Regions from separate parts of the Streptomyces sp. NPDC058663 genome, predicted to be linked through region 2. Evidence: riboswitches for the same ligand, from Rfam matches in the RefSeq annotation. Region 2 holds a riboswitch; the other holds the start of a gene.
The links. A riboswitch is a leader RNA that binds a small molecule or an ion and turns the genes downstream of it on or off. The one in region 2 is predicted to bind cyclic di-AMP.
Positions count from the first base shown of each region.

Region 1: it holds a riboswitch for cyclic di-AMP, as region 2 does, so the genes downstream of both, ACFWVV_RS21005 (peptidoglycan DD-metalloendopeptidase family protein) here and ACFWVV_RS00945 (M23 family metallopeptidase) in region 2, are expected to answer to the same signal.

Region 1 covers NZ_JBHXRV010000027.1:109,782-115,525, forward strand. Annotated here, with positions in the region: gene ACFWVV_RS20995 (carbohydrate kinase family protein) at 1-790, shown strand, start outside; gene ACFWVV_RS21000 (SGNH/GDSL hydrolase family protein) at 798-1,589, opposite strand; gene ACFWVV_RS21005 (peptidoglycan DD-metalloendopeptidase family protein) at 1,802-2,836, opposite strand; cyclic di-AMP (ydaO/yuaA leader) riboswitch at 2,841-3,047, opposite strand; gene ACFWVV_RS21010 (tyrosine-protein phosphatase) at 3,391-4,215, shown strand; gene ACFWVV_RS21015 (DUF6126 family protein) at 4,343-4,597, opposite strand; gene ACFWVV_RS21020 (helix-turn-helix domain-containing protein) at 4,599-5,207, opposite strand; gene ACFWVV_RS21025 (aspartate aminotransferase family protein) at 5,287-5,744, opposite strand, start outside.
Region 2 covers NZ_JBHXRV010000001.1:234,181-239,924, reverse strand. Annotated here, with positions in the region: gene ACFWVV_RS00960 (DNA topoisomerase (ATP-hydrolyzing) subunit A) at 1-411, opposite strand, end outside; gene ACFWVV_RS00955 (M16 family metallopeptidase) at 671-2,011, shown strand; gene ACFWVV_RS00950 (M16 family metallopeptidase) at 2,038-3,405, shown strand; cyclic di-AMP (ydaO/yuaA leader) riboswitch at 3,694-3,864, shown strand; gene ACFWVV_RS00945 (M23 family metallopeptidase) at 3,878-4,669, shown strand; gene ACFWVV_RS00940 (GntR family transcriptional regulator) at 4,837-5,496, shown strand.

The DNA of each region.
Region 1 (5,744 bases), on a different contig from region 2:
GGCACCCGTCCGCGAGTGGCCGGGCCACACGGGCGGCAACGTGGCGCTGGGCTGCCGGGCGCTGGGGCTGGACGTGAAGTTCCTGGACGTCATCGGTGACGACTGGACCGGTGGCCAGGTACGGGAGCGGATGGCCAAGGGCGATGTCGACTTCGAGGCCCTGGTGTCGGCGGCGGGCACCCGGCGGGCCGTCAACCTGGTGGATCCGGCGGGCCGCCGGATGTCGTTCTACGACGCCCGTGACCCCGGGGACCTGCGGATGCCGCGCGACTTCTTCCTGCCGCACCTGCGCCGTGCCCGGCACGCCCATGTGTCGATCATGGGCTTCGCCCGGCATCTGCTGGACGACTTCGTGGAGTCCGGCGTTCCGTTCTCCACGGACCTGCACGACTGGGACGGCGTCGCCGAGCACCACCGGGCGTTCGCGCTCCGGGCCGACCTGGTGTTCCTGAGCGCGGCGGGCGCCGGGACCCGGATCGGCGAGGTGATGCGGGAGATTCTGCGCGAGGGCAGGGCCGGGGCCGTGGTGGCGACGGCGGGGGCGGGCGGCTCGTATCTGCTGACCCCTGACACGGGCAGCACGCCGCGCCATGTCCCGGCGACGGTCCCGCCCGCCCCGGTGGTGGACTCCAACGGTGCGGGCGACGCCTATGTCTCCGGCTTCCTGTACGGGCGGCTCGCCGGCCGGAGTCTGGAGGAGTGTGCCGCGCTCGGCGCGCGGGCCGGGGCCTACGCCTGCACCGTCGACGGGAACACGTCCCTCATCGGCGCCGCGGAGCTGTCCGGCTGACGGTTCCTCAGAGAGGCAGCAGGTCGGGCCGCTTGGCCGCCACGTGGTCGCCCGAGCTCTCGCCGCGCAGCCGCCTGCCGATCCACGGCACGAGGTGTTCGCGTGCCCACTGGATGTTGTCGCGGCGCGCCTCCAGGGTGCCGCGCGGGGGCAGCAGCGGCCAGGGCTCGTCCGGGTCGGCGGGGATCTCCAGGCCGAGGACCTGGGCGGCCCGCAGGGCGACCCGGGTGTGGCCCTCGGGCGAGAGGTGAAGCCGGTCGCCGTCCCAGGCGCGCCGGTCCTGCACGGACCTGAGCGACCACAGGTCCAGGACGGGGCAGTCGTACCTGTCGGCGATGGCCCGCACGTGCGCCGAGTAGGTGGCGACCTTGCCGCGCAGATGGCGCAGCACCGGGACGCCCCGGGTGTCGAAGCCGGTGGTCACCATGACCGTGCCGACGGCGGAGGTCAGGTCGGCGACGGCCCTCTCGAACCGCTCGGCCACGTCGTCGGGGTCGCTGCCAGGACGGATGATGTCGTTGCCGCCCGCACAGAAGCTGACCAGGTCGGGGGCGAGCTGCCGGGCCCTGGGGACCTGGTCGGCGACGATCTGGTCGAGAAGTTTGCCCCGTACGGCGAGATTTGCGTACCGGAAGGTGTGCTCGGGTACCCGGTCGTCCAGGAGGACGGCCAGTCGGTCGGCCCAGCCGAGGTACGCGCCGTCGGGCCCGGGGTCGCCGACCCCTTCGGTGAAGCTGTCCCCGATCGCCGCGTACGACCCGATGGTGCCTGCGCTGAATGAAATCGAATCGTCTGCCACGTCGACACATCCTCCACTTCCGCAAGTGACCTACGCCACCGTAGGGAGGGGGTGACGGAGGGTGAGATATGCCACCGGTCAAGATTCGTCCAAGCCCGGAATACGGGGGCGGGCTGCGGACGCGGCCCGCCCCCGTACCGGTGCCGGTACGGGGGCGGGCGGAAGAAGCGTGGCGCGGGCCCGTCCTCAGGCCGGGCGGGCCTCTGTCCGCGTCAGATCGAGACGCCGTTCCGTCGCAGGTAGTTCAGCGGGTCGACGTCCGAGCCGTAGCCGGGGCCGGTGCGGATCTCGAAGTGCAGGTGCGGCCCTGTGGAGTTTCCGGTGGATCCGGAGTAGCCGATCTGCTGGCCGCCGGAGACGCTCTGGCCGGAGCGGACGTTCAGGGCGGAGAGGTGGGCGTACTGCGAGTAGTGGCCGTCGTTGTGCCGGATGACGACCTCGTTTCCGTACGAACCGGACCAGCCGGCGGAGACGACGGTGCCCGGACCGACGGCCTTGACCGACGTGCCCGAGGAGGCGCGGAAGTCGACGCCGGTGTGGTAGCCGCTGGACCAGCTGCCACCGGAGGCGCGGTAGGGGGTGGAGACGCCGGAGGGCACGGGGGCGGTGAAGCCGGAGCTGGAGCCGGAGCTCGCCGACTGCGCGCGGGACTCGCTGCGCCGCTCGGTGCGCTGCTCGCGCTTCTCCGTACGCTGCTCGCGCTTCTCGGCCCGCTTTTCCGTGCGGACCTCGGTGCGCTCGGCCTTGCGCTCGGAGGCCTTGCGCTCGGCGGGTGCGGCCTGGGGCTTCGCGGCAGGGGCCGCCTTGGCGCCGGAGGCCTTGGCGCCTATGGAGAGCTTCATGCCGGGGTGGATGAGCGAGGGGTCGCCGCCGACGACCGACCGGTTGTCCTCGTAGAGCTTCTGCCAGCCGCCGCGGACCTGCTCGGCGGCGGCGATCTTCGACAGGTGGTCGCCCGAGACCACGGAGTACGTACGGGTGGCCGCGCGGGCGGTGTCCGTCGTGGGGGCCGCGGCGCGCTCGGCGGTCCGCTGCTGGGGAAGCTGGATCTTCGGGGCCTGCTGGGCCTCCGACGGGCCCGCGTGACCCGGTGCGACGGCCGGGGCCGAGGCGGGCTGCGCGGCCTGCGCCCCGGTGGCGCCGATCAGCGGCAGGGCCAGTGCGGCACCACCCGTACCGGCGGCGACGAAACCGCGGGTGAGCGTGGAACTGGACTTCGGGCGGCGGTGCTTACCCTTTGCAGGCATGACGATTTCCTCTCCGGCGCCTGCGAGGTGAGCTGTCGGGTTCGGGCTGGAGATGCCCGGTCGCGCTCTGTCGAGCGCGGCTTCACCCCTAGCCGTACCGGTCGACTCGCGTCTTCCGGTGCCGGCGTACTACCTGGGTCCCCCGCTCCTGCCACACGAAGAAATATGGGTGCGGATTCCGGGAGGTGGCAGGATTCGGCGGTCCACCCGGATTGACGGTGACCGTAAGCGAGTGCGGTCCGCCGGAACAAGCCGTTCCCTTCTTCTCCTTGCCGTGCGCACCTCTTCTTCACGATTTTCCGCCCGGGGCACCGGCGTCCCGCGGCCCGATTTCCGTACCTGGCCTGCCTTCTGACGCCTCGGCACCAGGAGGCCCCGCCGTGCCTATGATTCTGCTCACTCGGCTCTCCGTATCGCCCCCGCAAACGGCCGTAGAGGCGACAAACGCACCAAGTCGGTCACCGGGGCGGCTGTGTCTGACCCATGTCGTATCGTCGAAAACGCGCCCCCCGCCCGGCCACCGCCGGCCGGCGAACGACCCCAGAGGAGCACTCGTGACGCAGCAGGTGCCGCAGGTCCCCGCCCCTTCGACGTCCACCGATGCGGAGCCCGTGCTCGCGGGGGTGCGGAACTTCCGTGACGTGGGCGGTCTGCCCACCGCGGACGGGCGGCGGACGCGGTACGGGAGGCTGTTCCGCAGTGGCCACCTGGCGCACGCCACCGGGACCGACACCGAGTTCCTGCACTCCCTCGGTCTGCACACGATCTTCGACTTCCGCAATGCCGCGGACCAGAAGATGGAGGGCCCGGACGTCGAGCTCACCGGCGTGCGGAACCTGAACATCCCGCTCAGCGACCCGGCGGACGGAGCCGAGTTCTGGCGGATGGTGCGCGACGGGAACATAGAACAGCTCCGGGGCATCCTCGGCGACGGCAGGGCCGCGGACCGGATGACCGAGTCCTACCACCGGATGATCAAGGAGCGCACCGCCGAGCACAGCCGGGTGCTGCACGCGCTCGCCGAGGACAGTGTCCCCGCGCTGATGCACTGCGCCGCGGGCAAGGACCGGGCGGGCCTGTCGGTCGCGGTGACGCTGCTCGCGGTGGGCGTCGAGCGCGAGGCGATCACCGCCGACTACCTGAAGTCGAACGACCCGCACCGCCGCTACAGGGTGCACCGCAGCAGCAGCTCCCCGGAGGCGATGAACGACGAGGTGATGGCGCTGCTGGGCCCGCTCTTCGACGCCCGCGCCAGCTATCTCGACGCCGCCTTCGCCTCCATCGAGGAGACCTGGGGCGACACGGAGACGTACCTGACCCAGGGCCTGGGGCTCAGCGCCGCCACGCGCGAGGCACTGCGCGAGCGGCTGACCGTATAACGCCCTGGGTGCGGTCGCGGTCCCACTAACGCCCTGGGTGCGGTCGCGGTCCCGCCCCGGGGCCGGCCGGGCGTGGTCCCGGGCAGCCCCGGCCCGCCCGGCCCCCGGCCCGATCGGCCCGGCCCGGTCAGCCTTTGCCGCCGAGCGTGAAGAGCAGGTAGATGAAGGCCGCGAAGACGTGGCCGACGGCGACGTACAGGAACACCCTCAGGACGAGGCCGCGCGGCGCCCGGTCCTCCACGAAGCCGAGAACCGGGGAGCGGCCTGCTCCGTCGTTCCAGTCGGCCTTCCTGCTGTCGGACCCGCCGGAGGAGGCCATGTCGTCGGCCGCCCTGGCGATCGCGGCCATCGCGGCAGTCTGCGCTTCGGTGAGCTCCGCCATCTCATGACTCCTGGGGCAGGCAGAGACCGGCAGCGGTGCTCTGCATCAGCGTGTGGACGAAAAGCAGCTCGGCCCCGCCCGGGTTCACCGCGGTGATCCGGTGCGGGGTGAGCGAGTCGAAGTGGGCGCTGTCGCCCGCGTCCAGCAGATGGACACTCTCCCCCAGGACCAGCCGCAGCCGCCCTTCCAGGACGTACAGCCACTCCTCACCGGGATGGACCCGGACGAGGTCCTGCTGCGCGGCGTGCGGCACATGGACGCGCAGGGCCTGCATGGCCCGGCCTGAGCCGCCCGCCTGCCGGTAGGTCCAGCCGTCCGCCTCGCGCGCGCTCATCTCCCCGGCCCGCAGGACGGCGTCCCGCTCGCCGGTGCTCTCGCCGAGCACCTCGGAGACGGTCGTACCGTAGATACGGGCCAGCGCCAGCAGCATCGGCAGCGAGGGCTGCCGCTGTCCGGTCTCCAGCCGCGAGAGATGGGCGGGCGAGAGCCCTGCGCGGCGGGCGGCGGCCTCCAGCGTGAAACCGCTGCGGCGGCGGAGTTCCCGCAGGTGGGGGGCGACCGATGGCAGCTCCCCCGAGCCCTCGGCGGCCTCTTCGAGGCGTGGCGTCATACGTCCATTGGGCCAGAGGGGTTGCCTCTGAGGCAACTGACTTGCCCCAGAGGCAAAAACCCAAGGAGTGCGTCCCCTGCTACCGGTGGAGCACCGCCTGCTTGACCAGGGTCCTGCTGAAGTCCCACATCAGTCCCCCGCCGCTGTGCGCGTCGTCCATCACCGCGGTGAAGGCCGCCACGAAGCGGTCGACCTCCTTCTCCCCCACCGTCAGCGGTGGGATCAGCTTGATCACTTCGAGGTGGTCGCCGGAGACCTGGGTCAGGATTCGGTGCTTCTGCAGCAGCGGTACCACCACCATCTGTGCGAAGAGCCCCTTGCGCGCGGCCTGGAGCACGGTCCACCGACTGCGCAGCCCCAGCGACTGCGGCCGGCCGAACTCGATGCCGATCATGAGCCCACGCCCGCGCACGTCGTGCAGCAGCTCGTACTTCCCGACCAGCTCGCTCAGCCGCGCCCTGAGCAGGTCGCCGGTCCGCCGGGCGTTGGCGACGACGTCCTCGTCCTCCATCACGGAGAGCACGGCGAGCCCGGCGG
Region 2 (5,744 bases):
GCACTCGGTGTAACGCATCGCGGCCGGCGGGTCGTCGTTGCCGAGCGAACCGAAGTTGCCGTGCCCGTCGACAAGCGGCAGCCGCATGGAGAACGGCTGTGCCATCCGCACCAGGGCGTCGTAGATCGACGCGTCGCCGTGCGGGTGCAGCTTTCCCATCACCTCGCCGACCACACGGGCGCACTTCACGTACCCCCGGTCGGGGCGCAGGCCCATCTCGTTCATCTGGTAGACGATGCGACGGTGCACCGGCTTCAGTCCGTCCCGGGCGTCCGGCAGGGCGCGCGAGTAGATCACCGAGTAGGCGTACTCGAGGAAGGAGCCCTGCATCTCGTCGACGACGTCGACGTCGAGGATCTTCTCCTCGAACGCCTCGTCAGGCTGCGGGGTCTTCGTGCTGCGGCGGGCCATCGCGGCTGCGGCTCCTTCTCACTGTTCAACGGGCGGCGGTTCGGCGGGCGGGTGATCAGCAAACGGTGGTGCTGACGCGGACCATTGTGGACCGCCGCACCGACAACGCCGACCTCGACCCGTCCGTAGCGGTATTTGGCGCATCCCCGAGAAGAGTGCACGCAACGGGAACTTCGCGGACTGTCACTGCGCTTGCATACAGTGGCAGGACTTAATTGCAGGACTTGTCTCATACGCGATCGAAGGGACGTACATGCCCATGGGTCACACGGCCACAGCGCAGGCCGGCTCCGGCGGCCTGACAGCGACCGAGCACCGGCTTGCGAACGGTCTGCGGGTGATCCTCTCCGAGGACCACCTGACCCCGGTCGCCGCGGTCTGCCTCTGGTACGACGTCGGCTCGCGCCACGAGGTCAAGGGCCGTACCGGCCTGGCCCACCTCTTCGAGCACCTGATGTTCCAGGGCTCCGCCCAGGTGCACGGCAACGGGCACTTCGAGCTGGTGCAGGGCGCCGGCGGTTCGCTCAACGGCACCACCAGCTTCGAGCGCACCAACTACTTCGAGACGATGCCCGCGCACCAGCTTGAGCTGGCGCTGTGGCTGGAAGCCGACCGGATGGGCTCGCTGCTCACCGCGCTCGACGACGAGTCCATGGAGAACCAGCGCGACGTCGTCAAGAACGAGCGCCGCCAGCGGTACGACAACGTGCCCTACGGCACCGCGTTCGAGAAGCTCACCGCCCTGATGTACCCCGAGGGCCACCCCTACCACCACACCCCGATCGGCTCCATGGCCGACCTGGACGCGGCCACGCTGGAGGACGCCCGCGCGTTCTTCCGCACGTACTACGCGCCCAACAACGCGGTGCTGTCGGTCGTCGGCGACATCGACCCCGAGGCGACCCTCGCCTGGATCGAGAAGTACTTCGGCTCGATCCCCTCGCACGACGGCAAGCAGCCGCCGCGCGACGGCTCGCTGCCCGACGTGATCGGCGCCGAACTGCGCGAGGTCGTCGAGGAGGAGGTCCCGGCGCGTGCGCTGATGGCCGCCTACCGGCTGCCCAGCGACGGCACCCGCGAGGCGGACGCCGCCGACCTGGCGCTGACCGTACTCGGCGGCGGGGAGTCCTCCCGGCTGCACAACCGGCTGGTCCGCCGGGACCAGACGGCGGTGGCGGCCGGCTTCGGCCTGCTGCGGCTGTCCGGCGCCCCCTCGCTGGGCTGGCTGGACGTCAAGACGTCCGGCGGCGTCGAGGTCCCGCAGATCGAGGCGGCCGTCGACGAGGAGCTCGCGCGGTTCGCCGCCGAGGGCCCGACGGCCGAGGAGATGGAGCGGGCCCAGGCCCAGCTGGAGCGCGAGTGGCTGGACCGGCTCGGCACGGTGGCCGGCCGCGCCGACGAACTCTGCCGGTACGCCGTACTGTTCGGCGACCCGCAGCTCGCCCTGAGCGCCGTCTCCCGCGTGCTGGAGATCACCGCGGAGGAGGTCAGGGCCGTCGCCGAGGCACGCCTGCGCCCCGACAACCGGGCGGTCCTGGTGTACGAACCGCTCGCCGCCGCCGACGTACCGCACGACACGCAGGAAGGGGCGGACAAGTGACGGAGACCGCAGCCGTGACCAGCGAAATGCAGTTCCACCCGCAGCCGCAGGCTGGCCTCGCGACGCCGTGGGCCTTCCCGGCCCCCGAGCGCGGCGCCCTGCCCAACGGTCTGACCGTGCTCCGCAGCCACCGCCCCGGCCAGCAGCTGGTGGCCGTCGAGGTCTTCCTCGCCGCGCCGCTGGAGGCCGAGCCGGAGGGCCTGGACGGGGTGGCCACGATCATGTCGCGCGCCTTCACCGAAGGCACCGACAAGCACACCGCCGAGGAGTTCGCGGCCGAGCTGGAGCGCTGCGGCGCCACCTTCGACGCGTTCGCCGATCACCCGGGCGTGCGCGTGTCCCTGGAGGTGCCGGTCTCCCGGCTGCCCAAGGCGCTCGGCCTGTTCGCCGACGCCCTGCGCGCCCCCGCCTTCTCGGACGGCGAGATCGAGCGGTTGGTGCGCAACCGGCTCGACGAGATCCCGCACGAGGCGGCGAACCCGTCCCGGCGGGCCGCCAAGCAGCTCTCCAAGGAGCTCTTCCCGGCAGCCCTGCGGATGTCGCGCCCCCGTCAGGGCACCGAGAAGACGGTCAAGAACGTCGACTCCGCCGCCGTGCGCGCCTTCTACGAGGCACACGTCCGTCCGGCCACCGCCACCGCGGTCGTCGTCGGCGACCTGACGGGCACCGACCTGGACGCCGTCCTGGCCGACACCCTGGGCCAGTGGACGGGCAACACCGCGGAGCCGCGCCCGATGACGCCCATCACGGCCGACGACACCGCACGGGTCGTCGTCGTGGACCGTCCGGGCGCCGTGCAGACGCAGCTGCTGATCGGCCGCATCGGCGCCGACCGGCACGACCGTCTGTGGCCCGCCCAGGTCCTCGGTACGTACTGCCTGGGCGGCACCCTCACCTCCCGCCTGGACCGTGTCCTGCGCGAGGAGAAGGGCTACACCTACGGCGTACGCGCCTTCGGCCAGGTGCTGCGGTCCGCCGCCGACGGCAGCGGCGCCGCCATGCTGGCCATCAGCGGTTCCGTGGACACCGAGTCGACGGGACCCGCACTGGACGACCTCTGGAAGGTCCTGCGCAAGCTGGCGGCCGAGGGTCTCACCGACGCCGAGCGCGACGTCGCCGTGCAGAACCTGGTGGGCGTCGCCCCGCTCAAGTACGAGACGGCGTCGGCCGTCGCGGGCACGCTGGCCGACCAGGTCGAGCAGCACCTGCCCGACGACTTCCAGGCCCGGTTCTACGCCCAGCTCGCGCAGACCGGCACGGTGGAAGCCACCGCGGCCGTGGTGAACGCCTTCCCGGTGGACAAGCTGGTCACCGTACTGGTGGGCGACGCCTCCCGGATCGCCGAGCCGGTCCGTGCGCTCGGCATCGGCGAGGTCACGGTCGTCACCGGCTGACGGTGTGTACCGGGGCCGCGGCCCCGGGAGACCGCGCCGGGGCACGTGGTGGATGCCGTGCGGGTGACCGATCAAAGGTCATCCGGCACGGCCTCGCAAAGCAGGACAAGGAGGACCCTGGCGGCAGATAAGTCGCCGGGGTCTTCCTGTATGTCCGCTTTGTTGGGGAGGTGGCGTGTCTGCCGTGTGGGCTGCGTTACAAAATCCCGTCTGTGTTTGGAGATTGAAAGAGAGCCCGCTTAGCGTCGGTCCGGCTGCCCGCCAGAGTGCGCCGCAAACCGCGGCACCGGGCAGCCATCGCCGAGTCCCCGTCAGGCGCGAGCCTGGGGAGCCGGGGACCCATATGAAGTCCCTGGGGTGAATCGGACGCCATTGCCCTTCACGGGCCGGTGGGGTCCGTAGGAGACCTTCCTGCTCCGAACCCGTCAGCTAACCCGGTAGGCGAGAAGGAAGGAAAGGAAACAGCCACTTCATGGCGTTCACCCGTGCCGCCGGGAAGCACCGTCGCCCCTCCGTGCTGTCGCGCAGGAGCGCGAACATCGCCGGAGTCGCCGCCCTCACCACGACCGGCGTCATCGGGACGCTGGCCCCGCAGGCCCTCGCCGCCGAGCAGGACCTGGCCGCCGAGGACACCGGCGCCATCCGCACCGTCGTCATGGACTCGGTGCCGCAGACCCTCTCCGAGAAGGTCGAGGCCCAGGCCGCCGCGCAGCTGGAGGCCTTCGAGAAGGCCGAGGCCGAGCGGAAGGCCGCCGAGGCCCGCAAGGCGGAGGCCAAGCGCAAGGCCGAGGCGAAGATCAAGAAGGAGCGGGAGGAGCGCGAGCGCGCCGCCCGTGAGGCCGAGCGCAAGCGCCTCAACACCTTCCAGCTGCCGGTCGCCGGTTCGTACGTCTCCACCGGCTACCAGACCGGCGGTGCCATGTGGTCCTCCGGCAGCCACTCCGGCGTCGACTTCCACGCCTCCTCCGGCAGCTCCGTCGTCGCCGTGGGCGCGGGCACCGTCGTCGAGGCCGGCTGGGGCGGCGCCTACGGCAACAACGTCGTGATCAGGATGAACGACGGCTCGTACACCCAGTACGGCCACCTCTCCTCGATCGGCGTCTCCGTCGGCCAGTCCGTCACCCCCGGCCAGCAGATAGGCCTCTCCGGGTCCACCGGCAACTCCTCGGGACCGCACCTGCACTTCGAGGCCCGCACCTCCCCCGAGTACGGCTCGGACATCGACCCGGTCGCCTACCTGCGCGGCCACGGCGTCAGCGTCTGACCCGCCCGCTCCGCCCGCTCCGCCCGCTCCTCCCGCTGCGCCCCGGCTCCCCGCGAGCCGGGGCGCAGCTGTTTAACCTGCCGGTGATCTCCCGAATTCCTGCCGTAATTCCCCGGTGTTGTCATGGAGCGGACAGCAGATGCCGGTGGGCAGACGGAGGTTCGGGCATGCGCGTTCCCGCGCGTTCGGTGTGTACGGCGATCCGGGACGACATCGTCTCCGGCGTTCTGCCCCGCGGCAGCCGGCTCACCGAGGAGGTGCTGGCCCGCCGGTACGGCGTCTCGCGCGTCCCGGTCCGGGAGGCGCTGCGCACGCTGCAGGCCGAAGGCTTCGTCACCACCCGCAGGCACATGGGCGCCTGCGTCGCCGAGCCGACCGCGCAGGAGGCCGCCGACCTGCTGGAGCTGCGGGTGATGCTGGTGCCGCTGGGGGCGGCGCGTGCGGCCGTCCGGCGTACCGAGCCGCACCTGAGGGTGTTGGGCGGGCTGGTCAGGCTGGGCCGGGAGCGGGCCCGGCGGCCCGAGGGCGAGGACCTCACGGCGCTCGGCAGCTGGTTCCACGAGACGCTCGCCCAGGCCTCCGCCAGCCCCGGGCTCATCACTCTGCTCACCCAGCTGGGGCACAAGATCGCGTGGATGTACGTCGCCGAGAGCCCGGCCAGGCCCGCCGAGACGTGGGCCGAGCGCGGGGCGATCGTGGACGCGGTGGCGCGGCGGGACGCGGACCGGGCCAGGGCGCTGACCGCTCGGCACGTGGAGCAGGCGGTGTCGGCGTACCGCCTGAGGACCGTGCGGGCCGCCGCGGACCTGGCGGGCGGCAGGAGCTGACGCGGGCCTTGCCGGTCCCGGGCTGTAGGTACCGGTCCGGGCTGTAGGTACCGGTCCGGGCTGTAGGTACCGGTCCGGGCTGTACGTACCGGCCCCGGGCTGTACGTACCGGCCCCGGACCGGTTGCGCCCCGGACCGTCCCCGCCTGCCCCTGGCCGTACCCACCGGCCCCGTATACGAGCGCGGTATACGGGGCCGGGCACGCGGAAGCCGCGGCTCCCGGTGCTGGGAACCGCGGCTGCCGCGGA